One region of the Vallitalea maricola genome, then DNA from elsewhere that is predicted to be linked to it. Evidence: a T-box and tRNA genes for the amino acid it is inferred to sense, from the RefSeq annotation. Region 1 holds a T-box; the other holds one or more tRNA genes.
What was found. The T-box of region 1 lies ahead of AACQ14_RS09730 (glycine--tRNA ligase). A T-box ahead of a tRNA ligase gene usually reads a tRNA of that ligase, here a tRNA-Gly.

Region 1 (21,300 bases):
CAATCTTGCATCTGTAGTCGGTATCCTATTATGATTATCAACATTCAGTTGAGTAAGAGCACTAATATATATTTTGAACATATTATCTCTTGGAATCCCCATTGATAATTTATCATTAAGACAGTGAATACCTTCAACTACTAACAAGTCATTCTTCTCTAGTTGCAGAACTCTGCCATTATACTCTCTTTTACCAACTTTGAAATTAAATTCTGGCATTTCAACTGGTTGACCATTCAGCAGGTTCATCATATCTGTATTAAACTGCTTTATGTCTAAGGCTTCCAAACACTCAAAATCATAATTACCATTTTTGTCTCTAGGTGTATCTTCTCTATTAACAAAATAATTATCAACTGATATAGGATGAGGTTTTAATCCATTAGCTCTTAATTGAATTGATAATCTATGAGCAAATGTTGTTTTACCTGATGATGATGGTCCAGCAATGAATATTATTTTCTTTTTGTCTATATCTTTCATAATTGTATCAGCAATAGCTGCTATCTTTTTCTCTTGTAATGCTTCTGCTATTAAAATAAGTTCATTAATCTTACCTTCTGATATTTTATTATTGAGTGCTCCTACTGTTTCTACATCCATTATTTCTCCCCAGTCAGAGGATTCTTTCAAGGTCTTAAATAATTTTTGCTGGTTATGGAATGGTGCAATATCCGTAGGCTTATTTCTACTTTGGAATTGTAGAATAAAACCATCTTCATATTTTAGTAAATCGTAATTATTAAGATATCCTGTACTTGGAACCATATATCCATAAAAATAATCTTCGAAATCTTCTATTTTATATAAATTAACATTTGATACTCGTCTATAGTTGAATAATCTTACTTTATCCTCCATAAAATTTTCATCAAATATTTTTATTGCCTTGTTAAGACTGACTGTTCTTTTCAAGAAAGGAACATCTTTTTTAACCAATTCATCCATTCTGTTTTTAACTTTAACTAATAATTCTTCTGTTACTTCATGATCTTTTAACTCACAATAGAATCCACGACTTAGAGAATGATGTATTATTACTTTTGCAGATGGACCTCTTCCTAAGATATCATAAATTGATTTTATCATCAAAAATGATACGCTTCTAAGATATGTCCTGTAACCATCTCTACTTGTTAAATCTAAGAATTCTAGTTTGCAATCTACATTTATATGACTACGTAATTCTTTTAATTTATTATTTGTCAATGCTAATACTATAGGTGCCTTAAATTCTTTTTGATACTTTTTACTGAGTTCTAGTAATGAAATACCCTTTTCTACATGTCTTTTTCTACCGTCTGGTAATATTATTTCCACTAAGTTTCTCATGTTAGTACCCCCTTCGTAATTTTAATTATTTGCCTCATTTTAGTTATACTATTTTATGATAAAAGGATCTTTATTAATCTTGCTGGTAATGATTTGTAGTTGTTCACCAAAACATTTTTTAATGTACTGCTCAAACATAGGCAGTACAATGTTTTCGGTACCAAAGTGTCCAGCATCTATTAGAGCCATTCCTTTTTCTTGATAATCCATTGCATCATGATATTTTATATCACCTGTTATATAGACATCTGCACCGTTTTTATATGCAGTCTCTGCAAATTCCATAGAACTGCCAGGACTCACAGCCACTTTCTTGATTCTTTTATCCAAATTACCTATTACTCTAACCCTCTCCAGATTAAGTTTATCTTTTACATAATGACTCAATTCTTCTAAAGTCATTTCTTCTAGGTAACCGATCCTACCTGTACCACATAAATCTAGTACATCAAAGTTATTGTTAGGTTCTAGAATATCACTATCATTCAATTTTAATTTGTCAGCTAATAAAACTGATAATCCCTCACTAGCTGAATCAAGATTAGTGTGAGCTGAATATACACAGATATCATTCTTAATCAATTTAATAAGCTTTCTGCCAATAACAGTTGAAGTGTTTATATGTTTAACACCTTTAAAAATAATTGGATGATGAGTTAATATCATATCTACTTCATTTGAAATTGCTTCGTCGACAACATCTTTCGTTGCATCTAAAGATATCAATATTTTTTCAACCCTCATATTACTGTCACCAACTAACAAGCCAACATTATCCCAGCTTTCAGCTAATTTGGGTGGTGCTAATTCTTTCATTTTGCTAATTATTTCAATACATTTTACAGACATCCTAACACCTCTTCTAAAATGTTCAATTCTGATAGTATCTCTTTTTTTCTTGCTATTGCATTCTCTGTATTTTGTCTATTAAGAATTTCTAACACTTGTGTATACTTACTTTTCTCTACTTGTAGCTTTTCTTTAAGTAAAGGTACTTTCTCTTCAATTAATATTTTACCATATTTATAGCCTATAGTATCATATTTTTTTTCTTTTCCTTTCTCAGCGCATATTATGTTATAATATTTTCCTTCATCTTTGATTAATTTTTCTTTAGTTATTGTGAAATAGAGTTCATGTACTTTTTTTCTGATACACTGGGTATCGGAATGTGGTGACAATATTAATTTATGAACACTACATACTATATTAGAACCATCATCTAAAATTCTTTCTATAAGTGTTCCACCCATTCCTGCAATTATAATAGTATCCACTTCATTTTCGTTTATTTCTTTTAACCCATCAGATAATCTAGTCTCGACATAGTTTTCTACATTATATTCTTTAATATTCTTTTTAGCCTTTTCTAAGGGTCCTTTATTTATATCTAGTGCTATGGCATGCTTTATTCTGTGTTGTTTTGCCAAATAAATGGGTATGTATCCATGGTCTGTGCCTACATCTCCTATGACTGAATTATTATCTACCATATCACTAATAGCTTTTAATCTATTTGATATTTCCATAGTGCCTCCTTATGGACTGTGCCTAACAGTCGCGGAGATAGTATAGGGAAATATTCCGTCAGTCGATTAAACGTCCATGTTTAAACGACTGAGTTCGCCGTCCTTGGCTCACTGCTCCATATTCCCCTATACTATCTCCACTCGGTATTTTTCATATAGCTTTTGTATTTGTGTATTGTACTTTTCTGTACCCTATATTTCATGTAGTTTTCTTTTAGTAGGAAATATTATAAAAATCACCACTAAAGTACAGGATATCTTATACTTTATGTGGTGAATGGAATTACTCTAGATAATCTTTTAATTTTCGGCTTCTGCTTGGATGTCTTAGTTTCCTTAGTGCTTTTGCTTCTATCTGTCTTATTCTCTCTCTTGTAACGTTGAACACTTTTCCTACTTCTTCAAGAGTTCTTGCTCTTCCATCATCAAGACCGAATCTTAGTCTCAGAACTCTTTGTTCTCTATCCGTTAATGTATCAAGTACATCTACTAACTGCTCCTTTAAAAGAGTAAATGCAGCGGCATCTGCTGGTATAGGAACATTTTCATCTTGAATGAAGTCACCAAGATGACTATCTTCTTCTTCACCTATAGGTGTTTCCAAGGAAACTGGTTCTTGAGATATTTTTAATATTTCTCTTACCTTATCTACAGGCATATCTAATTCTTCAGCAATTTCCTCTGGAGCAGGCTCTCTTCCTAATTCTTGCAATAATTGTCTTGATACTCTTATTAGCTTATTAATTGTTTCAACCATATGCACAGGAATTCTTATTGTTCTTGCTTGGTCAGCTATAGCTCTTGTTATAGCTTGTCTAATCCACCATGTTGCATAAGTACTAAATTTATAACCTTTTCTATAATCAAATTTCTCAACAGCTTTAATAAGTCCAAGATTACCTTCTTGAATAAGATCAAGGAATAACATACCACGTCCAACATAACGTTTAGCAATACTTACAACCAGCCTTAAGTTAGCTTCAGCTAATTTTTTCTTAGCTTCTTGATCTCCATTTTCCATTCTCATGGCCAAATCTACTTCTTCTTCTGCTGATAATAATGGTACCTTACCGATTTCTTTTAGATACATTCTTACAGGGTCATCAATATTAAGTCCCTCAGGTAAAGATAAATCCAATTCTTTGACTGGTTCATCATCTTCTTCAATTAATCCTAATACATCAATACCTGCTTTTTCTAAGATATCATATACTATTTCAATTTTATCAGCATCATTTACTAATTCACCAAAATGGGCTTCTATCTCTTTATATTCAAGAACATTCTTCTTTTTTTTGGCCAAATCAATTAAGGCTTTCATTTTTTCCTCAAACTTACTTAAATTTTCTTCATTCGCCATAACGCAGGATCCATCCTTTCCTTGTGTTTACTAGTCTAACCATCCTTAAGAGAAATATGCAATCCTTGTAATTCTCTTTTTGCTAAAATAAGTTTTTGTAGTTCATTTGTGTTATTTATAATACGCGAATTAGCATCAATATTAGCAGCTTTTATTAGTTTGACATTTTCATTTATTATTTTTTCTAATTGGAGTTTATTCTCAAACAATATCTTCTTATTGAAGATTCCAGCTACTTTCTTTTGGTCCTCTAATTCCATAAACTTATTAATAATAACTGCATATTCCACTTTTTTGCTATTTTCATAGGCTTCGTAAACTTCCTTGGCAACCTTTCTATAAAACTCATCAAGAAACTCTGTCACCTTTAAATATTTTTTTACTATTTTATAGATATCATAATTATTAGCAACTAATGTTAATATACTCTTTTGTGCCAATATTATACCATCTTCCGAATTCTTGTTTTTTTGGCTATTTATTTTTTTTATTTCTTGCCTAGAGGATACAATCCCCGTATTTTTACCAGTCTCTACAACTAATTTTTCTAATAGTTGTTTTTTGGTATTATATATTTTAGCTATTGCTTCTAGATAATTATCTCTTTCTATTTCACTATCTAGTTCTAAAAGTTTTGTAGCAACTTGTTTATGAAACTTTGTTCTGTTATCTGGATCTTCTAAATTGAATTTATTTCCTAATTCTTCAATTTCAAACATAAAGCCTGATGTAGCATTATTAATTAAATTTATAAATGCTTCACTTCCCTTATTTTTTATGAATTCATCAGGATCTTTATAATCTTTTATTCTCAGTACTCTTACTGATAACCCTTTTGATTTTAGTATTGGAATAGCTCTAAGTGCAGCTTTTATTCCAGCTGTATCACTATCATATGATATTACAACATTATCTGTATACCTCTTAATCAATGCAGCCTGTTCAATAGTAAACGCCGTTCCCAAGGAAGCTACTACATTAGTGATACCAGCTTGATATAATGAAATAACATCCATATATCCTTCAACAATAATGATATTTTCTTTCCTTGAAGACCGAGCTAAATTAAGACCATATAGATTACGTCTTTTATCAAACAACTTTGTTTCGGGAGAATTGAGATATTTTGGATTGAAGTCACCTAATACACGACCTCCGAACCCTATAATTCTATTATGTACATCAAATATAGGAAACATAACACGATTCCAAAAACGATCAAAATATTCTCCTGGAGTTTTTTTCTCTGGAATAACCAAACCTGATTCATTAAGCACTCTTTCATCATATTTTTCACTAAGATATCTATATAAATCATTTCTAAAAATATTAGAATAACCTAATCCAAATTTTTTAAGTGTTTCTTCACTGATTCCTCTTTTTTGCAGGTATTCCAAAGCATATTTACCTTTTTCGGATTTCAATTGATAGTAAAAATATCTAGCAGCTGTTTTATTAACCTCTACTAGTTGATGTTTAAAATCCATCCGTTTCTTAACTTCATCAGAAACTTCCACTGTTGGTAAAGTAATATGAACTCTATCAGCTAAGAATTTTACAGCTTCTACAAATGAAAAATTCTCATATTCCATGACAAATGTATAAACATTGCCTCCAACGCCACAGCCAAAACAATAATACATCTGTTTATCACTGCTAACAGAAAATGATGGAGTCTTTTCATTATGAAACGGACATAACCCAAAATAGGTACTACCCTTTTTATTTAATTGTACATACGATGATATGACATCTACAATATCATTTTGTATTCTTATTTCTTCAATTAATTCTTCTGGATAATACATATAGAATTAAAACTCCATTTCCTTAATTGTAATATCTTATTAATATTGTATTGTATTTTGCACACCCTATTATTTTTCGACATACTTTTTAAGATTCCTTTAATTAATTTTATTTTTGTTAAAAATGTTTAATTATTTATAAATTTTTATTAAATCATCGACAAACTACACAAAGCTACATTTCTTTCCAAGAAGCAGGTATAAATAACTTTGAGAAGATGTTAATAGAATATCTATCCGTCATTCCAGCTATATAATCACATACAACTCTTTCAATAGGTTCATTATTAATATCAATCATATCTTGATACTCCATAGGTAACAGTTCCTTATTGATTATAAAATATTTATATAACTGTCTTAACATATTATGGGCTTTCAATTCATGCTCTTTTGCTTTTGAACCCACATATACATTTTCAAACATAAATTTTCGAAGACTGCTCATTGACTTTTCCATGTCTTTGCTCATAATAATATCATTCTTGTTCATACTATTTTTCACAATATCATGTATCATATTATTGATTCTAGATCTAGAAGTTGCTCCTAGAACCTTAGTATATTCTGATGGCAAATCCTTTTCAGATAGAATTCTAGCTCTTATAGCATCATCAATATCATGATTTATATACGCTATCTTATCTGACAACCTTACTACCTTACCTTCTAGAGTACTTGGCTTTCCTGCTGTTGGATGATTAACTATTCCATCCCTTACTTCCCATGTTAAATTGAGTCCTTTACCTTTTCGTTCTAATCTCTCTACAACTCTGATACTCTGCTCATTGTGTTTAAACCCATAGATACACACTTTGTTCAGTGCAAATTCTCCAGCATGTCCAAAAGGTGTATGACCCAGATCATGTCCCAATGCAATTGCTTCTGTGAGATCTTCATTAAGTCTAAGTGCCCTTGCTATAGTCCTTGAGATTTGGGCTACTTCCAAAGTATGGGTCAATCTGGTTCTATAATGATCTCCCTCAGGAGATATAAAAACTTGAGTTTTATGTTTTAACCTTCTGAATGCTTTTGAATGTATTATTCTATCTCTATCTCTTTGAAATTCCGTTCTAATATCACATGGTTCTTCTTCTATTTCTCTCCCTCGAGTATTTTTACTCTTCATTGCGTATTTATCTAAAATAATGTCTTCCCGCTTTTCTTGTTCAATTCTTAGACAATCTATATAAAACGCCCCCTTCTTTTGTATAACGTATATTATAATTAAGTCTCTAAAAAATCATTATAATTATTATATACTGCATTTTTTATTAAAATCCTCTTATTTATGTGTTTTTTCTTTTTGGTACAATTTTGTAGCACATACAGCAAATTAGGCTATCTCATAATATCTTTTATGCCAATATCCAAAAGATAAACATAAAATGCATATTATGAAACAGCCTATTTTTATAACATTGCTTTTTATATAAACATACTTCCGATTTGATATACAATCATTGCCACTATCCAAGCTACTACCAATTGATATACAAATGAGAATATTGTCCATTTCCAGCTATTGGTTTCTTTCTTTATTACTCCTAATGTAGCAACACAAGGTGTATATAATAATGAGAAAACCATAAATGAATATGCACTAAGGCTAGTAAAACCAGCAGCTATCAGTTTAGTTGACAACTGTAACATGTTACCATCAGAAGCTACATCTCCTATACCATAAATAACAGTCATAGTACTTACAACAATCTCTTTACCCATTATTCCTGCAATCAATGATAAAGCCCCTTGCCAATTACCGAATCCCAGAGGTTTGAATACTGGTGCTATAACTTGTCCAATAGACGCTCCCATACTAGTTGTTATATCCGCCTTGCCTGATAAATTAAATTCTAGTAAAAACCATATTACTATAGACGCAACAAATATTATTGTTCCAGCCTTAATTATATATCCTTTTACCTTTTCCCATACAAATATGAGAATAGTGCCTGGAGAAGGTTTCTTATACGCTGGTAGTTCCAATATTAATGGAGCAGTTTCTCCTTTGGATAGGGTTTTCTTGAATATTAAAGCAATCAATACTGCTACAACTACACCAAGAAAGTATAATGAAAATGCGATTAATATTTCATTTCCTGGGAAAAATATATTTGAGAATAATATATAAATCGGTAATCTTGCACTACAAGACATAAAAGGTGTTATCAGTATAGTTGTCAATCTATCTCTTTCATCTTCTAGAGTCCTAGCTGTCATAATCGCAGGAACTGAACATCCAAAACCAAGAATCATTGGTATGAATGCCTTTCCACTAAGTCCTAATTTTCTCATGAATTTATCCATTATTAGGGCAACTCTTGACATATATCCACTATCCTCTAGTATGGATATGGCTAAAAACAAACAAGCAATATTAGGAAGAAAAATAAGTATTCCTCCTACTCCTCCTATAATACCATCAACTATTAGTGATAGTAACCAGTCTGCTGCACCTATGGATGTCAATAAATCCGTAATCACGTTACTAAAGCCTTGGAATCCTATATTAAGCAAATCAGCTAAAAAGTTTCCTACTTTAAATGTGAAAGCGAACACAAGTAACATCATAGAAATGAAAATAGGAAGTCCAGCCCATTTATTAGTCACAATTTTATCCACTCTATCAGAAAACGTCTCATCTTCCTCATAAGGGTTAGTCAAAATATTATTAATGAAATCAGTAATATAATCATATTTCCTTTTTGCAATCTCTTCTTCATAATTAAATTCATTCTTTATATTTAGCTTATTACATATTTCCCTGTCATTTTCAACAACTTTTAATTCATACCATCTTAATGTATTATGGTGAATGTCTTTTCCTGAAAGTTCTTTTTCTACTTTATCTATTTCTTCTTCAATCTTATTACCATAATCTAATTTAATTGGTTCATAATCTTTTTTATTACCAGCTGTATGGATAATCTTTTTCAATAAATCATCTAAACCTGTCTTTTTAATAGCTACAACTTCTACAACAGGTACATTCAGTTGTTCTGATAATTTGGAGATATCAATTATAAATCCCCTGTTTCTAGCAACATCCATCATATTAAGAGCTATGATAACTGGCTTACCAAGTTCTATTAATTGAAGTGTTAAATATAGATTTCTCTCTAGATTAGAGGCATCAACAATATTAATAACTACATCTGGATCATTTTCCAATATATATTCTCTTGTAAGAATTTCTTCCATCGAATAAGGAGATATACTATATATCCCAGGTAAATCAACAAGTGTTATCTTATTGTCATCATATGTAATTGTTCCTTCTTTTTTTTCTACAGTAACTCCAGGCCAATTTCCTACTTTGTGTTTAGCCCCTGTATATGCGTTAAACAATGTAGTTTTCCCACAGTTAGGATTTCCTACAAAAGCAACTCTTATATCACCATTCATTGTCATATCCCTTTCTGTAAACATACAAAAAGACACTTATAAAAGTATCTTTATAGACTATCAAGTTATCTTTCATTAACTCATTTTATGGTAAGCTTTGCTTTATAATTCAATAATTCTAACAGGCATTACCAACAGCTTTTATATCATAAGCTTCATGTTCACTAGGTTGAACATGTATTTTTTCTGCAACTGTTTTGCCAATTACAACTCTTGAACCTCTAATATTAAGAATAAAAGAACCGCCTGTATTATTAGATAGAACCTTTATTCTAGTTCCTTTAGTCAATCCCATGTCTTGAAGACGTTTTTTCATTCTTTGTTCTTGCACAATATCATTTACAATAAATATTTGTTTATTCTCCGCTTTATCTAATGTCATATAATCAACTCCATCTAGTGATAATGATTATCACTTGTATTAATTATATCTTACATATACTCAAAAGTCAACATAAATAATAAATTGATATCTGCAAAAAATCTATAATAAAACAGCGAGAAAAGAAATGATAAAGCCTAATAATCCGCCTAGTAAAGTAATCGCATTGAGCTCTTTTCTGGCAATGGATAATATGATGTCTTCCAGCATTTTGATATCAAACATGTTAAGCTGCTTTTCTATGATAGAACTTAATTTTACATCTCTTATCAGTTTAGTCATGTGCTTATTAACAAATGAACTATATTTATCAAGGATAAAAGTATCTATCTCCTTCTTATCTTCATCTGTAACCTTAATATTAGTGGGTAGCACTCTATCAAACAAAGTATCTACAATTTTTTCAATACTTTCACTAATATCTTTGTCTCTCAGCATTTCTTCATAATTGTCATTAACCATATGGTTGATTTTATCTTCTAGACTATCATTTACCAAGTTATTAATTAATGAGTATAGATCATTATTCTTCAAGTCAATGGCACTAGTAATATCTAATTTTGAAAGATTTTTTGGTATGTAATAAGCTAACCATCCAATCAAACTCTCTCTTGTGTCATTAGATAAAATCTCTCTTAAAGGTCTATTAGTTACTTCATCTATTTTTTCTATTACAAATGTATATATTTCATCTTTTACTTCTTGTTCTTGTAGTTTTTCTTTTGATTTTTCTGCTATGGTTTGATAAATACTCTCTCCATTAACAAACATAGCACCGAAAGCTCCAACTTTTTCTTTTATAGTTGCATCAATCAGACCTACTACTCTTTCTTTCAGCTTTTCATTTTCAAATATTTTCAAGTCACTTGTTAATGTATCAATATAATCAATAAAAAATCTTTTTACATTATTAATCATCTCTTCATCAATTATCTCATTGATAGTGGCCTCTTCCTTGATTATGCCAGATAAGAAATCAGTTAATATTGCTCTGGTTTTTTGATTGTATATGATATCTTCATATTTATGATTAAGCTCTTCTTCACTTACTATATCTGTCAATTTGACTTTTTTTAGACTTGTACTTATTCTTTCACTTATTGCTTTTTGCAATTGTTCTTTTGTATTTTTATCTTGTATAAGGTCATATAATCTTCTAACCAGGATATCTTTCAATTTATCAAGTACAGGTTTATTATCATTAGATAATAGTAATTGTTCTAAATCAATATTTCCTTCATCATTGTACAAATTATGGTTTATTAATTCCAGTACATGATCTTTTGTTGAATCTTCTAGTAGTTCGTTTACTATAATTTTATCTGTCAATAAATAATCTTGAATAACTTCACCAATTGATTTAGCTACTCTTTCTCTTTCTTTTGGTATTAATCCTGGTGTAAAGGGCAGTCTGATACCCATGACTCTTTTTTCAGTGTAAGGTCTAAATAACATCTTGATTGCAATCCAATTAGTAGAATACCCTATTCCTGCACCTATGATAGGAGCAAATATTATTTTCATATCCATAAAAACACACCTTCATTCTTAATTCTATAATATAACAAAAAACCGTCAGTCAAACTGACGGCTTTTTCACGGAATATAAATTCCTATTTATTAATTATTTAAAGCAGCTTGAGCCGCAGCTAAACGAGCGATAGGTACTCTAAATGGTGAACAAGATACATAGTTTAATCCTACTTTATGACAGAACTCAATTGAAGCAGGGTCTCCACCATGTTCTCCACAGATACCTAATTTAATATCAGGTCTTGTAGCTTTACCTTTTTCAGCTGCCATCTTAACTAATTGACCAACGCCAGTTTGATCTAATCTAGCAAATGGATCTGATTCAAATACTCCCTTATTGTAGTAATCTTCTAAGAAAGCACCAGCATCATCACGAGAGAATCCAAATGTCATTTGAGTTAAGTCATTTGTACCAAATGAGAAGAATTCAGCTTCTTTTGCAATTGCATCAGCAGTTAATGCAGCACGTGGAATTTCAATCATAGTACCAACTTTGTATTCCATCTCAACACCAGCTTCAGCTATTACAGCGTCAACAGCTTTAACTACTACATCTTTAACATATGCTAATTCTTTAATTTCTCCAACTAATGGAATCATGATTTCAGGAACGATATCGTATCCTTGTTCTTTCTTAACTTCGATTGCTGCTTCAACAATAGCTGTTGCTTGCATTTCAGCTATTTCTGGATATGTTACAGCTAAACGACAACCTCTATGACCAAGCATTGGGTTGAATTCATGTAATGAATCAACAGTAGCTTTTAATTCTTCAAAAGTGATACCCATATCTTTTGCTAAAGCAACGATATCTTCTTCATCATGAGGTAAGAACTCATGTAGTGGTGGGTCAAGAAGACGTACAGTCATTGGCATTCCTTTTAATGCTTCGTACATACCTTTGAAGTCACCTTTTTGAATTGGTAATAATTCGCTAAGAGCAGCTTTTCTTTCTTCTACTTCTTTAGCAACGATCATTTTTCTCATTTTTGCAATTCTATCTTCTTCGAAGAACATATGCTCTGTACGACAAAGTCCGATACCTTCAGCACCAAACTCAACAGCTTTCTGAGCGTCTCTTGGAGTATCAGCATTAGTTCTTACTTTTAATGTTCTAACTTCGTCAGCCCATGACATGAACTTCTCGAAATCACCTGAAATTTCAGGATCAACTGTTTTAATATCTTCAATGTAAATATTTCCTGTTGAACCGTCTAATGAGATATAATCTCCTTCTTTAACAGTTTGTCCAGCAACAGTAAATACTTTCTTTTCTTCATCAATAACGATGTCTCCACAACCAGATACACAACAAGTACCCATTCCACGAGCTACAACAGCTGCATGTGATGTCATACCTCCACGTACTGTTAAGATACCTTCTGAAGCGTACATACCTTCAATATCTTCTGGTGAAGTTTCTAATCTAACTAATATAACTCTTTCGTTTCTCTTAGCAGCTTCAGCAGCATCTTCTGCAGTAAAGTATACCTTACCAGCAGCAGCTCCTGGAGATGCAGGTAAACCTTTAGCTACTACAGTTCCAGCTTTTAATGCAGCAACGTCAAAGTTAGGGTGAAGTAATTGATCAAGTTGTTTTGGCTCAACTTTCATTAAAGCTTCTTTTGAAGTTAATAATCCTTCTTCTACTAGATCAACAGCTATTTTTAATGCAGCAGCTGCTGTTCTTTTACCATTACGTGTTTGTAAGAAATATAATTTACCTTTTTCAATAGTAAACTCCATATCTTGCATATCTTTGTAGTGGTTCTCTAAGTTAGAAGCGATTTCCATGAATTGTTTGTATACTTCTGGCATATCCTCTTCAAGTCTTGTTATAGGTTCTGGTGTTCTAATACCAGCAACAACGTCTTCACCTTGTGCATTTAATAAGTATTCTCCATAGATTCCTTTTTCACCAGTTGCAGGGTTTCTTGTGAAAGCAACACCTGTTCCTGAACTTTCACCCATGTTACCAAATACCATTGTTTGAACATTAACAGCTGTTCCCCAGTTACCTGGAATATCATTCATTCTTCTGTAGATGATAGCACGTTCGTTGTTCCATGAACCGAATACTGCTTCTACAGCTGCCATTAATTGCTCTTTTGGATTTTGTGGGAAGTCATCACCTAATTGTTCTTTATATAAATTTTTGAAAGCAGTGATTACGTCTTTTAAATCATCAGCTGTTAAATCTAAGTCACTTGCGTATCCTTTTGCTTCTTTGATATCGTCTAATACTCTTTCGAATTTTGATTTTGGAAGACCTTTAACAACGTCTGAGAACATTTGAATAAATCTTCTATAAGAATCGTATGCGAATCTTGCATTTTCTGTAGCTTTTGCGAATCCTTCAACAGATACATCATTAAGTCCTAAGTTAAGAACTGTATCCATCATACCAGGCATAGATACTCTAGCACCTGAACGAACAGATACTAATAATGGTTGGCTATTATCACCAAATTTTTTATCATTAATTTCTTCAACTTTCACTAAAGCTTCTTCGATTTGTTGTTTAATTTCATCAGAAATACTTTCACCATTATCATAATAATTAATACAAGCTTCAGTTGAAACAGTAAATCCTTGAGGGATTGGTAAACCAAGCTTAGTCATTTCTGCTAAGTTAGCACCTTTTCCACCAAGAAGGTTTTTCATTGATGCATCAGCTTCACTAAACATATAAACATATTTCTTGCTCATTAAATATACCTCCTGATAATCTTTTCTTTAATTATTTATATTAAAAACTTAAGGCTTAAACCTCTTAGTTTTTATGTCATTAGTACTTGATAAAGATAAATAAGTTAATTAATGACCTTATAATAAATTATGACCAAATTGTATAATTCTAACAACCATTTCATCAATATAACTGTAAATTATTTATCTGATGCTATTTGCTAAAATTTTACTTATATGTCAGTCCGACATATATTATAACACAAAAACTTAAAATAAGTAGATTTTTTTTTGTTTTTTTCTACTAATATATAGATTTTAACCAATTCACTAATAAAGTAACTGTTTAATATTTTTTTTTGTGTAATTTTATGCTAAAATGTTATTCTTTGTCCTAAATAATTTAGCAAGTCATCAATTTTAACTCTTTCTTGTTCCATTGAATCTCTATTTCTAATAGTTACAGCTCCATCTTCCAAAGAATCAAAATCAAATGTTAAGCAATAAGGAGTTCCTATTTCATCTTGTCTACGATATCTTTTTCCTATACTACCTCTATCGTCATATTCAACATTATAATGTTTACCTAACATAGCATATATTTTCTCTGCTTCTTCAGATAATTTTTTAGATAATGGAAGAACAGCAATTTGTACTGGAGCTATTATTGGATGGAAACGTAGTACTTTTCTTACATCACCATTCTCTAATTCTTCTTCATCATATGCCTCACATAAAAATGCAAGTGTTACTCTATCTGCACCTAGTGAAGGCTCTATACAATATGGAATATATTTTTCTTTTTTCATATCATCAAAATATGTCAAATCAGCACCAGAAGTTTCTTGATGTTTTCTTAAGTCAAAATCTGTTCTATCAGCAATACCCCATAGTTCACCCCAACCGAATGGGAATAGGTATTCTATATCAGATGTTGCATTACTGTAATGAGATAATTCTTCCTGGCTATGGTCTCTCAATCTCATATTCTCTTCTTTTATACCAAGAGATAATATCCAATTGACACAATATTTTTTCCAATACTCAAACCATTCAAGGTCTGTTCCTGGCTCACAGAAAAATTCTAATTCCATTTGTTCAAATTCTCTAGTTCTAAATGTAAAGTTACCTGGTGTAATTTCATTTCTGAAAGATTTACCTATTTGACCAATACCAAATGGAATTTTCTTTCTTGACGTACGTTGTACATTTTTGAAGTTAACAAAAATACCTTGTGCTGTTTCTGGACGTAAATAAACAGTATTTTTAGCATCTTCTGTTACACCTTGGAAAGTTTTGAACATCAAATTGAATTGTCTAATATCTGTAAAATTTTTCTCTCCACAAGAAGGACAGACAATACCATTTTCTTCAATATAATTTTTCATTTTTTCATTGGACCATGAATCAACAGCATCTTCAATTTCAAGATTATTTTCTTTCATGTAGTTTTCAATTAATTGGTCAGCCCTAAATCTTTCTTTACAGCTTTTACAATCCATTAATGGATCATTAAAACCGCCTACATGACCAGAAGCCACCCATACTTGTGGATTCATTAATATAGCACAATCAATACCTACATTGTAAGGACTTTCTTTAATAAATTTTTGCCACCAAGCTTTTTTTACATTGTTTTTAAGTTCAACTCCAAGAGGACCATAATCCCATGTGTTAGCTAATCCTCCATATATTTCTGATCCTGGATAAATAAAACCTCTAGCCTTTGCAAGGGCAACTACTTTTTCCATAGTCTTTTCCATCTTAAAACATCCTTTCTATATATCTATATTTATATTTTTTCACAAAAAAAGACATTCTTCTATCCCTAGAAGGGACGAAAGAACATCTTCCGCGGTTCCACCCTAATTGATGTAATATAGCACATCCACTTAATTATCTGTTCAAAAGTGCCATTCATTAATTATATTCTATTCAGCTCACACCACCCTGAACTCGCTACAAGAATTTATTTAATTAATTACTTCTCTTTGTCATTACAGAGTCATTATATAATTCAACATAATAATATTTAATTACAATATATTTTATAAAATATCTATATATGAGAAAAAGTATAACAAAACAGCCTTTCTATGTCAAGGTTAATTATTAGATAATAACACTAAAAGATAAATTTCATTAAATTTTTTATAGATATATTAATCACATTTTTTTGTTATCACCTATTTTATATCTGATTATCAAGAATAGAACCCCAGATGTCCAAAAAGGTGAACTGATTAACGTTGATGCTAAAATCCTGTTTGTTCCTGCTGTTAAGTAAATAAATATTGCAAATATAACACCACTAATTATTAAAATAATTCCACCAATACCTTCTTTCCACCAAGAAATTAAAACTCCCACCATCAATACAACTGCAAAACCTGCTATCATTACTCCTTCTAGTGTCAAAGGACCAAAATTAGATATACACTCTCCAATAAATATAAAGAGAAAAAATGCTATTGATAACGAGCTTATGACACGAGCAATCCAGCGTACAATATGTAGTTTTCGATAATGCTTAGAAATAGAACTCATTTACTTCCACCTCATTTTAGCTTGTATGAACATTAAACTCAAAACCAAATCACTAACAATTAATTATTGCTATCTTTTATCTCTTGATTAATCTTATTCCCACATATTTTACAATATATTGCATCATAATCATTCTTCTGACCACAGTAATAACAGTTAACAGAGCTTTTCTTGTTAGATTGCCATTTAATACCTAGGTAGATAGCGTAACCAACTATTAATATCAACAACGCCCATAAAACCCATTTGCTTATTCCAGTTGAAGGCTTATATAATAGATAATAAGTGCCATAGTTTTTAAAATAAATAGTGTCTTTCTTTATGATTTCACCTTGCTTGCTTGCATATATTATATCTCCATCAACTTTTATTTTAGAATTATTACAATCTAGTCTGATTAAACTATATTTTTTATTATCTTCTAACTGTTGTTCAGTTATTTCTTCACCACTTAATACATTATATAATACATCCTTATCTTCAAACTGGTCATAATTAATATTATTATCATCTAGATAATCTTGTAGAGAATCATGAAAAATATTTGTTTTAAGAACTCTATCCAAATCATATAATTCTTCAAAACCAAAAGTAATTCTTATATTTTCTCCATACAATTCTATGTTCTTAATCTTAACATCTATCTCTTTATGTTCCTTCAACTTGCTCTCTACAAAATCTTTATATTTTTCTTTATCATAATTTTTATCATTTTTCTTAATGAATGTAACTTCTACATCATCATCATTTATTTCATAAAGGAATTCACCAGCAATAAAATCTATTTTCTTAGAAGTGCATCCAGACAAAAAAATACAGATAAAAATACTAAATATGCATATAAAATATTTTAATACTTTCATAATAATTCTCCTTAAAATAATTTTTTATCATTCTATAATTTTAATAAAAAATCTAAAGATTTGAATTTGTGGTTAAGATGATATTCAATATATTTTTTCATTATTAATGTCAATTCGTATTTGATAGTTTCATTAACCTGAAAGCTAAATAATTTTTCAACGGATGTAGCAAGAATATATCTCATGGTATAAATAGTACTGTTATCTATTCTAAGCACATATTTGTGCTCATTTGAGCAGTTTTTGCAAATAATTCCTCCTAACTTAATGCTGAAAGAATACTTATCACATTTCTCACCACAGTTGACACAGTTTATTACATTAGGGGTATAACCTATATAACTCATGGCTTTCAATTCAAATATTCTCATTATCAAATCATAGTCAATGACTTTCTTAACTAATATCTGCAAAGTTTTTAACATAAGTTTCATAAGGGATTTATTAGGTACATTTTCTTGGGTGATAAATGCCGCAAACTCTAATACGTATAACCCATAAGCTAATAATTCTATATCTTTGCGTATACCATGAAAAGATTCTATTATTTGTATTTGTTTAACATTATAGGATGAGGATTTTCCTTTATATAATATGTATTCTCCATAACAAAATAATTGAGAACCAGCAAGAAACATACTATTTGTTTTTCTAGCACCTCTAGCAAAAGCTGTTATCTTACCTTTGTCTTTTGTAATAATAACTATGCGTTTATCATTTTCTCCTATAGGCATTTCACTTACAACAATGCCTTTTGTCTTTATGTCATCCATTTTATTACTCCTATAATACATCTCTCTTATTCTATGATATTATAACACTCCATCTGTATCAAGTAAATTACTACAAGCCATATATTCTACTAAAATGCCTTCTTAATATTTAACACAAGAAAAATTGATGCCATCAAAGAGTTTTAATGAAATATGAGTATATTATAATATACTTTCAAATATGTTACAACTACAAGACGAACATCTGCTCCTTCTTCTAACAAGATACATTAAATGATATTAGTCATCAATGAATAAAGCAAGAGGAACTATTGCCGATTTGTAACAGTTCCTCTTGCTTATTATTGAATTTTATATTCATTTGCAGTATCAACATAATGGTTCGCTGATTGTTTTAATTTGTTTATTTCTTCTTCAGTAAGTTTTCTTCTAACCTTTGCTGGTGAACCTAATATGAGTACACCAGGTGGAAATATCTTATTACCTGTAACTAGGCTTCCTGCTCCAACTATAGAATATTCACTTATAACTGCACCATCCAATATTATGCTGCCCATACCTATAAGAGAGTAATCATTTATTTTACAGCCATGTATAATACAATTATGACCTATAGTAACATAATCACCTATCTCTGTACCAGCATCCTCTGATACATGGACCGTACTATTGTCTTGTACATTAGAACATTTACCTACTGTTATCTTATTTATATCTCCTCTAAGCACAGCACCAAACCATATACTTGCATTTTCTTTCACCTTAACTTGTCCTATAACATCAGCACTTGGAGCAATATAAGCACTTTCATGAGTTTCCGGTTTATATCCTTTATATGTCATATTATTAGCCACCTCATTTATTATTAAATTTCAACATCAACAATATTATAATTTGAATTGGGATGTAGTTTCATCCAATTCATTTGCTAGATTAGATAATTTTTCACTAGTGGTTGCTATCAATTGCAATGATGCAGATTGTTCTTGCGTAGATGCAGCAACTTCTTCTGTACTAGCTGCATTTTCCTCTGCAATGGTAGATAGATTACCTATAACATCTAGTATATTAGATTTTTTTATTTGGAGTTCTTCGCCCAATTTATTCAGTTTCTCAACACTTCTACTTGAATCGTTAATAGCAAGAGAAATATCTCTATATTTATTTTCTGTTACTTTAACACTTGTAACTTGCTGTTCAACGATATCAGAAACCTCTTTTATTTTGACTACTGCTTCTTGAGCATTATTAATTAATTCGTTAACTATGTTATCAATTTCTTTGGTTGAATGAGTAGATTGTTCAGCAAGTTTTCTTATTTCATCTGCAACTACTGCAAATCCTTTTCCTGCGTCTCCTGCTCGAGCTGCTTCTATTGCTGCATTTAAAGCTAATAGATTAGTTTGTTCTGCAATAGCCGCAATCATAGTACTTGCTTTGCTGATTTTTTGTGTACTTTTGTTTGTTTCTGCAACAACTCCAAAAATATCTTTTGCTGATTTACCACTCTCTTCAGTTTTATTAATTAACTCATCTATCTCAATTAAACCTGATTTTATTAACTCACCTACTTTATCAGAGTTATTATTAAGTTCTTCCATGACAGTTTTCTCATCTTCTATCAAATTACCCAGCTGATATATTGAATCTGAACCCACTTCTGTATTATGTGCTTGATCTGAAGCACTTTTTGCAATTTCTCCCACAGTTACTGCTACACTATTGGCAGCATGTGCACATTGTCCAGTAATATCTGTCATAGAAAGAGAAGAATCTCTTACTTCTCTTGATGCGTCAGTAATTTTTTTGATTAGATCTATAAAATTGTCTTGCATCTTTGATAAAGAATTAGAAATGATTCCAATCTCATCTCTTCTTTTAAAATATCTGCTGATATTCTCATCATTTTTACTTAAATCATATCTAGATAATTTGTTTAACACTTTTGCTAATTTTCTTAGAGGTCTAGCAATCATTGTTCCTAATATATAAACTATTATTAAAGTTATCACTAAAGTTGTAAGTATGGTTTTAAAACTGCTTGATTTCATCTTATCTAGTTCACTTAATACTTCATTTACTGGTGCCACAACCCCTAGTGACCAATTGGTATTTAGTATTGGAGCATATCCCATAATATTATTAACATTATTGAAACTATATTTTCCGCTGCCACTTTGTCCTTCTATCATATTATTGACAATCTCATTATATTTACTAAAGCCCTTTGACTCTTCTAATAGATTGACACTATCAACAACTCTTTCAATACTTTTATCTGCTACCAATTGACCATTTTTATTAACTATGAATGCAAACCCACTTTCTCCAATAGTTATATCAGAGATCATATCAATAAATGTATTAATATCTCTAACTCCAATTAAAACACCACATACTCCTCCACCTCTCCAAATTGGAGTAGCATATGTTACCACTAGAGAATCTTCAATTATAGTAACATCTGAAATTATAGTTTCTCCTTGTAAAGCTTTCTTAAAATATTCTTTTTGTGATATATCATAAGCTTTGTTGTCATTGGAATAAGCTTGTCCATCAATATTAGCGATTAACATCTTAGAATACCCATATTTTCTTATTTCGTTATTAAGTGCTATCATTTTTTCTCTTTTAGTTACATAAGTTTCAACAATTTTTTCTTTGGATGCAACAGATTTGAGTACTTCTTTTTCGATATTAATTCTTTCAGAAATTACTTGAGATGACTTTTCTGATATAACAACCAGATTATCTTCTGTCTTATTTAATAAGACTCTGCTTCCATATGTATATGATATTATTGATACTCCAACACATGATATTAACACAATGACTGATATTGCTAAAATCAACTTCGTTTTTATACTTTTCACTGCTGTATCCTCCCCCATTTATCATGTGATAATTCTAACTCTTTCACCAAAAAATGTCAAATTGTACAATTCAAATAATTTGTAAGTAATGTTTTTTTCTTTATTTATTAAAGAAAATACTTATGATATCATAACAAAAGCAAGTCTGTTATTACACAAATTACTTAATACAATTATAAAAAGAATACCATTTGAAATATCTAATAATATTAATACAATGCCCAATAAAATAGTATAAAAACA
Region 2 (9,603 bases), on a different contig from region 1:
GGAGAAGTGAATGGAGAGGTTGTTGACCTTAGACATGTAGTTGATAAAGATGTAGCACTTAACATTCTTACATTCAATGATGATTCAGGTAAAGGTGCTTTTAGACATACAACAGCTCATATCCTATCACAAGCGGTTAAAAGACTTTTCCCAGAAGTAAAATTAGCTATAGGTCCATCAATAGAGAATGGATACTATTATGATTTTGATAAGGAAACACCTTTTACTAATGAAGACTTAGAAGCAATTGAAAAAGAAATGAAAAAAATCGTTAAAGAGAATCTTCCAATCAAAAGATTCGAATTACCTAGAGACGAAGCTATCAATTTTATGAAAGAAAAAGGCGAAGACTACAAAGTTGAACTTATTGAGGATTTGGGTAAGGATGAGGTAATTTCATTCTATGAGCAAGGGGAATTCGTTGACCTATGTGCTGGACCTCACCTTATGACTACTAAACCAGTAAAAGCTTTTAAATTATTATCTGTAGCAGGAGCTTATTGGCGTGGTGATGAAAAGAACAAGATGTTATCAAGAATATACGGAACATCTTTCACTAAAAAAGCTGAACTTGATGCATACATTCAAAAATTAGAAGAAGCCAAGAAAAGAGATCATAGAAAATTAGGAAAAGAGCTTGAACTATTTGCAATGTTTGATGAAGGACCAGGTTTCCCATTTTTCTTACCAAAAGGAATGGTGCTTAGAAATACATTGATTGACTATTGGAGAGAAGTTCATAATAGAGCTAACTACCAAGAAATAGCTACACCAATCATATTGAACAAAGAATTATGGTTACGTTCTGGACATTGGGATCATTATAGAGAAAATATGTATACTACAGTTATTGATGAACTTGATTATGCTGTAAAACCTATGAACTGTCCAGGTGGTATGTTAGTATACAAAAACAAAATGCACTCTTACAGAGATCTACCACTACGTGTTGGTGAATTAGGTCTTGTTCACAGACATGAAATGTCAGGTGCTCTACATGGACTTATGCGTGTTAGAAACTTTACACAAGATGATGCTCATATTTTCATGTTACCTGAACAGATCAAAGACGAGATTGTTGGAGTTATCAACTTAATAGATGAAGTATACAAAGTATTCGGTTTCAAATATCATATGGAGTTATCTACTAGACCAGAAGACAGTATGGGTAGTGACGAAGATTGGGAAATGGCTACTGATGCATTAAGACAGGCGCTTGATGAAAATGGTCTTGATTATGTGGTTAATGAAGGTGATGGTGCATTCTATGGTCCTAAGATTGACTTCCATCTTGAAGACTGTTTAGGAAGAACATGGCAATGTGGAACAATTCAACTTGATTTCCAATTACCTGAGAGATTTGAACTCGAGTATACTGGAAAAGATGGAGAAAAACATCGTCCTGTAATGATTCACAGAGTAGTATTTGGTAGTATTGAAAGATTTATTGGTATTTTAATCGAGCATTTTGCAGGGGCATTCCCAGCATGGCTTGCACCAGTTCAAGTAAAAGTTTTACCAATATCTGATAAATATAATGATTATGCAACTAAAGTTGTAGATGGATTAAAAGCAAAAGGCATCAGAGTGGAATTTGATGACAGAGCTGAGAAAATAGGATACAAGATCAGAGAAGGAAGAATGGAAAGAGTTCCTTATCTTCTAATCGTTGGTCAAAAAGAACAAGATGAGAATAAAGTAGCTGTAAGAAGTAGAGCCAAAGGTGACGAAGGAGCTATTTCACTTGACGAATTCATTGCAAGACTTGAAAAAGAAATTGAAAGCAAAGAAATTATAGAAGCAGAAGAGAAATAGGTAGTATCATGACTAATAAAAAGCACACTACTTATTTATTTTAAGTAATGTGCTTTTTATATTTGATTATATTAATTGGTGATTCAATAGATAGATTAAGTAAATTATAAAAAGTTATAAAAAACTATTGACAGAGATAGATTGAACCTGTATAATTAATAAGAAGTAAAATAAGTAGAAGTATCCACTTCTCACCTTAGGGTAATAAAGCTACTAGGGTAAAATACGTAAAAGATGGATAAATTCATTATTTATGTAATGTATATGAGTGGGTATTTTAATACGCGCTTTTTTTATTGTATAAAGATAAAGGCGAACTGTAAATAAAAAATTTTGGAGGTGTCCTACTATTAGCGAATTAATGATTAATGAGCAAATTCGAGACAGAGAAGTACGTTTAATCGATGATCAAGGTAACCAACTGGGTATTATGTCTGCAAGAGATGCTCAAAGGCTTGCTAGAGAAAGAAATTTAGATTTAGTTAAGATTTCCCCAAAGGCAAAGCCACCAGTATGTAAAATAATTGATTATGGAAAATTTAGATATGAACAAGCTAAGCGTGACAAGGAAGCTAAGAAGAAACAGAACATCATTAGTGTAAAAGAAGTTCGTTTGTCTCCTAATATCGAGCAACATGATATTAATACTAAGATGAAACATGCGAAAAAATTCTTGAATAATGGAGATAAAGTTAAAGTTTCCGTACGATTTAGAGGTAGAGAATTAGCTCATACTGCAATAGGTAGAGAAATCTTACTTAAGTTTGCAGAAAGTCTAGTAGACATTGCGGATATTGAGAAGTATCCAAAAATGGAAGGTAGAAGCATGGTAATGTTTATGGCGAAGAAAAGATAAATACGGTATTATAAGGAGGAAATTATTATGCCTAAAATGAAAACACATCGTGGCGCTGCTAAGCGTTTTAAGAAAACAGGAACAGGTAAATTAAAAAGAAATAAAGCATTTAAAAGACATATTCTAACTAAGAAAACAGCTAAGAAAAAGAGAACTCTTAGACATGCTACTATGATGGATAAGTCTAACGAAAAAGTAATGAAGAAGTTATTACCATACGTTTAAATATATAAACCGAACAGGAGGGAAAAATCATGGCAAGAATCAAGGGTGCTTTACACACACGTAAGAGACGTAAAAGAGTATTAAAGTTAGCTAAAGGATATAGAGGAGCAAAATCTAAACAATTCAGAACTGCTAAACAAGCGGTAATGAAATCAGGTGTTTATTCATATACAGGAAGAAAACTTAAGAAAAGAGATTTTAGAAGACTTTGGATTGCAAGAATTAATGCTGCAACTAGAGTTCATGGATTATCATATAGCAAATTCATGTATGGTCTTAAGTTAGCAGATGTTAATGTTAACAGAAAAATGTTAGCTGAAATGGCAGTTAACGATTCTGAAGGTTTCGCAAGTTTGGTAGAAACTGCAAAATCAAAAATTCAATAATAAATTCTAACATTAAAACTCTCTACTATATAGAGGGTTTTTTTATGTTCAATAAAATAGATATGTTTTTGTATTATATAATAAATAATACATTATACATATCTGTTTTTTATTAAGTAATAACGTTAAATGACTTTAATAATAGCTGGGAAAACATAGTATTTTGTAATAAAAACAAATATAAAGACTAATTATAGTTAATTTTAATTAGAGAAAAACTTAGTTTTTAAAGGATTCAGTAACTATACTTATTATTTTGTCACAATATGTTGTAATAAAGCATCCTCTATGTTAAAATAATGTTTAGATTAAAACACAAGAGGTGAGAGGATGTATAAAAAAGTTGGTAAAATAGTTTTGATTGTAGGGGCTCTGTGTTTGGTGTTTATTCTAGCGATAGGTTTTATAAAAGATAGAAAAAATACAGATGAAGTAACTGCACAGGGAAATGCGGTTGAAACTGAAAAAGATAATAAAGAACAAAAAAATGATTCAAAAGAAGAAGATAAGGGTGTAAAAGAACTACGATTATCTGAAGAAAATTTATTGTTAAAAATTGGTGATAAATATAATGTTAAAGTTGAAGGATTATTAGCTGATGGAAGCTTAATAGATTTGACTGATGATAGTAAGTTACTAAGTCATTCAGATAATGAAGAGAAGATATCTATTAAAGATGGAGAAATAGTTATTTTAGACAGTGCAAAAGCAGATGATGAAGCAACAATAACATATGTATATGAAAATATATCAGCTACAATTAATGTAAAAGTTGAAGCAGCTGAGGAACCAAAAAAAGAAGAGCCTAAGGAACAACCTAAGGAGGAACCAAAGGAAGAACCAAAAGAAGAAAACAATGAATCAGAACAAAATAATAATTCCAATAGTAATGATGATACAGTTATGATTGATGAAGATGGAAAACAAGTAGTAACAAATCCAAATGATATTCACGTATTAGTTAATAAACAAAGAAACCTACCAAGTGACTATGTGCCTGAAGATTTAATTAAACCAGATATTAAGTTTTCATTTACTCATGAAGACCCTAAAAGATATATGAGAGAAGAAGCGGCACATGCATTGGAAAGACTTGTAGCACAAGCAAAAGAAGAAGGAATTGAGATTGTAGGAGTTTCTGGATATCGTTCTTATAAGAGACAGGAAACAATTTTTAATTATAACGTGAATAAAAGAGGATATGAAGCTGCAAACAAAATAAGTGCAAAACCTGGGCAGAGTGAACATCAAACTGGTTTAGCTATTGATGTGTCATGTGCAGGAGTTAACTATAAACTACAAGAAAGACTTGGAGAATTGAAAGAAGGAAAATGGTTAGCAGAAAATGCTCATAAATTTGGTTTTATTATTCGTTATCAATTAGGAAAAGAAGAAATAACAGGATATCAATATGAACCATGGCATATTCGTTATTTAGGTGAAGACCTTGCAAAAGATGTTTACGAAAAAGGTCTTACTTATGAAGAATACTTCAAACAATATATGTTAAAAGAGTAGCCCCTAAGATTAGGGGCTATTTTTATGTGTTTTTATGCATATGAAAATGAAATTTTGGCAATAAAAAAAGCGCGAGACGGGATTCGAACCCGCGACCCTCGCCTTGGCAAGGCGATGCTCTACCACTGAGCCACTCACGCATATTACTAAATAATATAATTATGATTTAACGCAAGATATATTGTATCAGAAATTTAATAAATGTCAATAGTTTTTTAGTAGATTTATCTAGATATTATGATAGAATTATTATATGATATATTATTTATTAATGTGACTAACAAATTCATAAGAAAACAATTATTATGCATTTAAAGCTATTTAAGATATGAGTATATTATAAGAGGTTATGATAGCTATAGAAAGGAAGGGTGCACGGTGAAATGTAGTAAAAAACCAATTGTATGTCTTGACGCAGGTCACGGATTTTATTCATGTGATAAAACAACACCTGAATTTGAAGATGGAAGTACTATACATGAAGCAGAACAGAATTATCCCATAATGTATAGAGTAGCTAAATACCTAGAATTCAACGGAATGAAAGTTATTCTGTCCAATGATAATATCTATAAGGATAAAAGTGTAAAAGATAGGGTAGAAGTATGTAATAAAAGTAATGCGGATATAATGGTATCTATACGTAAAAATGGTATAAATCGTAAGTGGCAAAATTATGCCAAAGGAATAGAAACATATTGTTATAAATTTGGTGCTGAAGGGGAAAAATTAGCAAGAAGAATACATAATAATCTAATTAATGATACCAAGTTGTATAATAGAGGTGTTAAAGAAGGAAATTGGGATGTAATACAAATGACAAAAGTTCCAGCAGTATTATTAGAGTTAGGATTCATAGATTATCTGGAAGAAGCTAAACAGATGAAAGATAGATTTTGGCATGATAAATATGCTAAAGCAATAACAAAAGGTATATGTGAATACTTTGATATGGAAATAACAGAGTTTCCATATCTATCAATAAACGAATTAGAATATTACAAAGAGCAGATTATAGAGTTAGAAGATAAGATAGCTAAATTGCAAAAAGAGTTATTGGACAAAGACATAAGAAAAGATGATCTACCAATAAAGAGGGAGGATATATGATGAGTGAAATATTAGCTAAATCTTATAAAAATACTAGATATAAGTTAGATGGTAATGGGAAATATAGTATTAGACAATTACAGATTCCTATGGAAAATGTAGATGAAGATAAGCAAATAGACTTTTATGGCAATGGAGCTATAATTAATGATTTTGAAGACAAAATTGCGGAAATGTTGGGTAAAGATAAAGCTGTTTTTTTTCCAAGTGGAACTATGGCGCAACAGATCGCCCTTCGCATGTGGTGTGATATGAAACAAATATACAGAGTAGCATATCATCCATTAAGTCATTTGGAGATTTATGAGCAAGATGGTCTGAAGAAACTTCATAATATAGAAACTGTACTATTAGGAGAGCAAGATCGTTTGTTCACTATTGATGATTTAAAGAAGAGAGGAACAGATATCTCAACATTACTTATTGAGCTGCCTCAAAGAGGCATAGGTGGACAACTTCCAAATTGGGATGAATTAAATGAGATTCTAGATTATTGCAAGAAAAATAACATAAGGACACATTTGGATGGTGCAAGATTATGGGAAATAACTCCTTATTACCAGAAAGAATTAAAAGAGATATGTGCAGGTTTTGATAGTGTGTATGTTTCATTCTACAAGGGTATTGGTAGTGTAGCGGGAGCCATATTAGTAGGACCTAAGGAATTCATTGACGAATCCAAGATATGGAAACGCCGATATGGTGGAGATTTGATAAGTCTATATCCATATGTTATCAGTGCTGATTATTGGTTTGATAGGCGTATTAATAAAATGGAAACTTATTATAATAAAGCTAAAGAACTATCTAAATATTTTAATAGTATTGACGGAATTTACACCATACCCAAAATACCTGTTTCGAATATGTTTCATGTACATTTTAGTAAAGACGTAGATAATATTAATAAAATATTAGCAGAGATTATGAATAAGATTAGTGTAGGTATTACACCATATTTGATGGAAACCAAAAATACCTGGATGTTTGAAATCTGCATAGGTGATTCTTATGAAGAAATACCTAAGGATATCTTAGAAAAATGTTTTCAGGAGTTAGATACAAACATAAATCATAGATGATAATGATAAGGAGTGGTGAAATGAATACAGAAAGTGAAATAAAAGTATTTGCAGGAAGTACTGGTAAAGATTTTGCTGAGAAGATTTGTATTTATCTAAAATCACAGTTAGGAAAATCGAGAGTCATAACATTCAGTGAGGGTAATATATATGTAAAAGTTGAAGAAACTGTTAGGGATAAAGATGTATATCTAGTACAGTCCATTGGATTACGTCCTAATGATGAATTTACAGAAATTTTATTCTGGATAGACGCATTCAAAAGGGCAAGCGCTAATTCTGTAACAGTAATCATGCCTTATTTTTCGTATGCAAAAGGAGATAAGAAAGATGAACCAAGAGTATCCATACGTGGTAGAGTATGTACAGAATGCATTGAACTAGCGGGAGCAGATAGAGTTGTAACTATGGATTTGCATAGTCCACAGATACAGGGATTTTTTAAGAAACCAGTGGATCATTTATTTGCATTGCCTATATTGTGTGAATACATTAATTCTCTAAAAATTGAAGATTTAGTAGTAGTATCACCAGATTCAGGTTTTGCAAAAGAAGCTAGAAAATTTGCAAGGTATCTAAAGTTACCAGTAGCTATAGGTGATAAAGAAAGAGAAGGACATGACGAGAATGCTAAGATAATTGAAATTGTAGGTAACGTAAAGGGTAAGAACGCATTGATAGTTGACGACTTCAGTATTTCTGGAGGAACATTAATAGATCTTGCTAATGAATTGAAGAAACGTGGCGTAAATAGAATATTTGCATGTTTATCTCATGTACTGTTGAATAAGGATGGAGTTACAAAGCTTGAGAATAGTCCAATAGAGAAGCTTATTTCAACTGATTCAGTATATAACCCATATGTGATGGGTAGTAAAAAAGTAAAGGTAATTTCTGTTGCACCGTTATTCGCTGAGACTATAAGTAGAATACACAAAAGAGAATCGGTCAGTCCATTATTCAATAAAGTGCCAATAGAAGTTTTACAGATTGAAGAATAATACAAATATAGCTGGTTAATGGACATTGGATTTTTTAATAGATAGGAAGTGAGTAATATGCTGGAAAAAGGGTTTTATCAATTTATTCGTAAGCTTAAATTAGAACGTGATGGTATTAATTCCAAGGAATATCCATATTGTCTGAAAGCTGTACGTGAATTAAACGAATTAGAGTTGCATCCCAATGTTACATACATTATAGGTGAGAATGGGAGCGGCAAATCAACCCTATTAGAAGCAATAGCTGTGGCATTTGGGTTTAATCCTGAAGGTGGTAGTAAAAACTTTAATTTTAGTACACAAGAAACACATTCGGTTTTATCAGAATCCCTACGTCTTACTAAAGGGGTTAAAAAGCCCAGTGATGGTTATTTTCTAAGAGCAGAAAGTTTTTATAATGTAGCTTCTAATATTGAACAGTTAGATAGAGAAGGAGGATTTGGTCCGCCTATAATAGAATCTTATGGAGGTATATCTTTACATGAACAATCTCATGGTGAGTCATTCATGTCATTACTTACTTACAGGTTTGGAGGTAAAGGATTATATATATTAGATGAGCCAGAAGCGGCTTTATCACCAACAAGGCAGCTAGCATTATTAAGAAAGTTACATGAGTTAGTTATGAACGATTCACAGTTCATTATAGCAACCCACTCACCAATTATAATGAGTTATCCTAATTCAACTATTTATAGTTTAGATGATGATTATAAAAAGATAGAATATCAAGAAACAGAGCATTATAGAGTTATGAAGGATTTTATAAATAATCCTGTAGGAATGTTAAGGCATATCATGATAGATTAATACGACTATTCTGTGCAAGAAAAGTCGGTGTTGATTATGAAATTTCTATTATACTGTAGTTGAAGGGAGGTTATTTATGAATTGGCTAGAGAGAACTACTAGGGCAATAAATTATATTGAAGAAAATTTGATGGGTGATATTAATTATACTGAGGTAGCAAAAATGGCATGTTGTTCAACGTATCACTTTTCAAGAATGTTTGCTTTTATCACAGATATTTCTTTATCAGAATATATTCGAAGGAGACGTTTATCATTGGCAGCCTTTGAACTTCAAAATAGTGATATCAAAATAGTTGATTTGGCTATCAAGTATGGTTATGACTCACCAGATTCTTTTTCACGTGCATTCCAAAAACTCCACGGAGTAAGACCAACGAAAGCACGTACCAAAGGAATTCAATTAAAAGCCTTTCCTAAAATATCCTTTCAAATTACAATTAAAGGAGATATAGAAATGGAGTATAGGATTGAAGAACTTGATTTTGATTTTGCAGTAGTAGGTATTAAAAAGAGAGTAGAAACAAAAGATGCATTCAAGATAGTTCCTGCACTATGGAGTGATGCCGAAAAAGATGGATTACTGCAAAAACTTATTGATATGTCATGGGAAAACCCCCAATGTAAATTGGAAAGTCTACTAGGGATATCAGGTGAAAAAGCAACAATAATGAGTGATGATTTTGATTATTTTATGGGTGTACGTTATAATAATGAAGTACCAGATGGAATGGAAAAATTCATTATACCTGCATGTACATGGGCTGTTTTCCCTAATGAAGATAATTCAACATGGAAAC

Region 2: it has a tRNA-Gly gene. The T-box ahead of AACQ14_RS09730 (glycine--tRNA ligase) is inferred to sense a tRNA for this amino acid. The anticodon was not compared.

What each region holds. Positions count from the first base shown of each region.
Region 1 is NZ_BTPU01000028.1:28,177-49,476, reverse strand. It holds gene AACQ14_RS09780 (nucleoside kinase) at 1-1,332, opposite strand, end outside; gene AACQ14_RS09775 (Nif3-like dinuclear metal center hexameric protein) at 1,381-2,181, opposite strand; gene AACQ14_RS09770 (tRNA (adenine(22)-N(1))-methyltransferase) at 2,172-2,861, opposite strand; gene rpoD (RNA polymerase sigma factor RpoD) at 3,145-4,221, opposite strand; gene dnaG (DNA primase) at 4,257-6,029, opposite strand; gene AACQ14_RS09755 (deoxyguanosinetriphosphate triphosphohydrolase) at 6,205-7,218, opposite strand; gene feoB (ferrous iron transport protein B) at 7,458-9,461, opposite strand; gene AACQ14_RS09745 (FeoA family protein) at 9,556-9,819, opposite strand; gene AACQ14_RS09740 (DUF445 family protein) at 9,922-11,349, opposite strand; gene ppdK (pyruvate, phosphate dikinase) at 11,440-14,061, opposite strand; gene AACQ14_RS09730 (glycine--tRNA ligase) at 14,415-15,803, opposite strand; T-box leader at 15,871-16,047, opposite strand; gene AACQ14_RS09725 (DUF7670 domain-containing protein) at 16,207-16,587, opposite strand; gene AACQ14_RS09720 (hypothetical protein) at 16,647-17,450, opposite strand; gene recO (DNA repair protein RecO) at 17,483-18,223, opposite strand; gene AACQ14_RS09710 (gamma carbonic anhydrase family protein) at 18,526-19,026, opposite strand; gene AACQ14_RS09705 (methyl-accepting chemotaxis protein) at 19,072-21,057, opposite strand.
Region 2 is NZ_BTPU01000051.1:897-10,499, reverse strand. It holds gene thrS (threonine--tRNA ligase) at 1-1,815, shown strand, start outside; ribosomal protein L20 leader region at 1,982-2,117, shown strand; gene infC (translation initiation factor IF-3) at 2,177-2,671, shown strand; gene rpmI (50S ribosomal protein L35) at 2,699-2,896, shown strand; gene rplT (50S ribosomal protein L20) at 2,926-3,282, shown strand; gene AACQ14_RS14970 (M15 family metallopeptidase) at 3,613-4,800, shown strand; tRNA gene AACQ14_RS14965 (tRNA-Gly) at 4,869-4,940, opposite strand; gene AACQ14_RS14960 (N-acetylmuramoyl-L-alanine amidase family protein) at 5,179-5,910, shown strand; gene AACQ14_RS14955 (threonine aldolase family protein) at 5,910-6,992, shown strand; gene AACQ14_RS14950 (ribose-phosphate diphosphokinase) at 7,013-7,993, shown strand; gene AACQ14_RS14945 (AAA family ATPase) at 8,051-8,803, shown strand; gene AACQ14_RS14940 (AraC family transcriptional regulator) at 8,880-9,603, shown strand, end outside.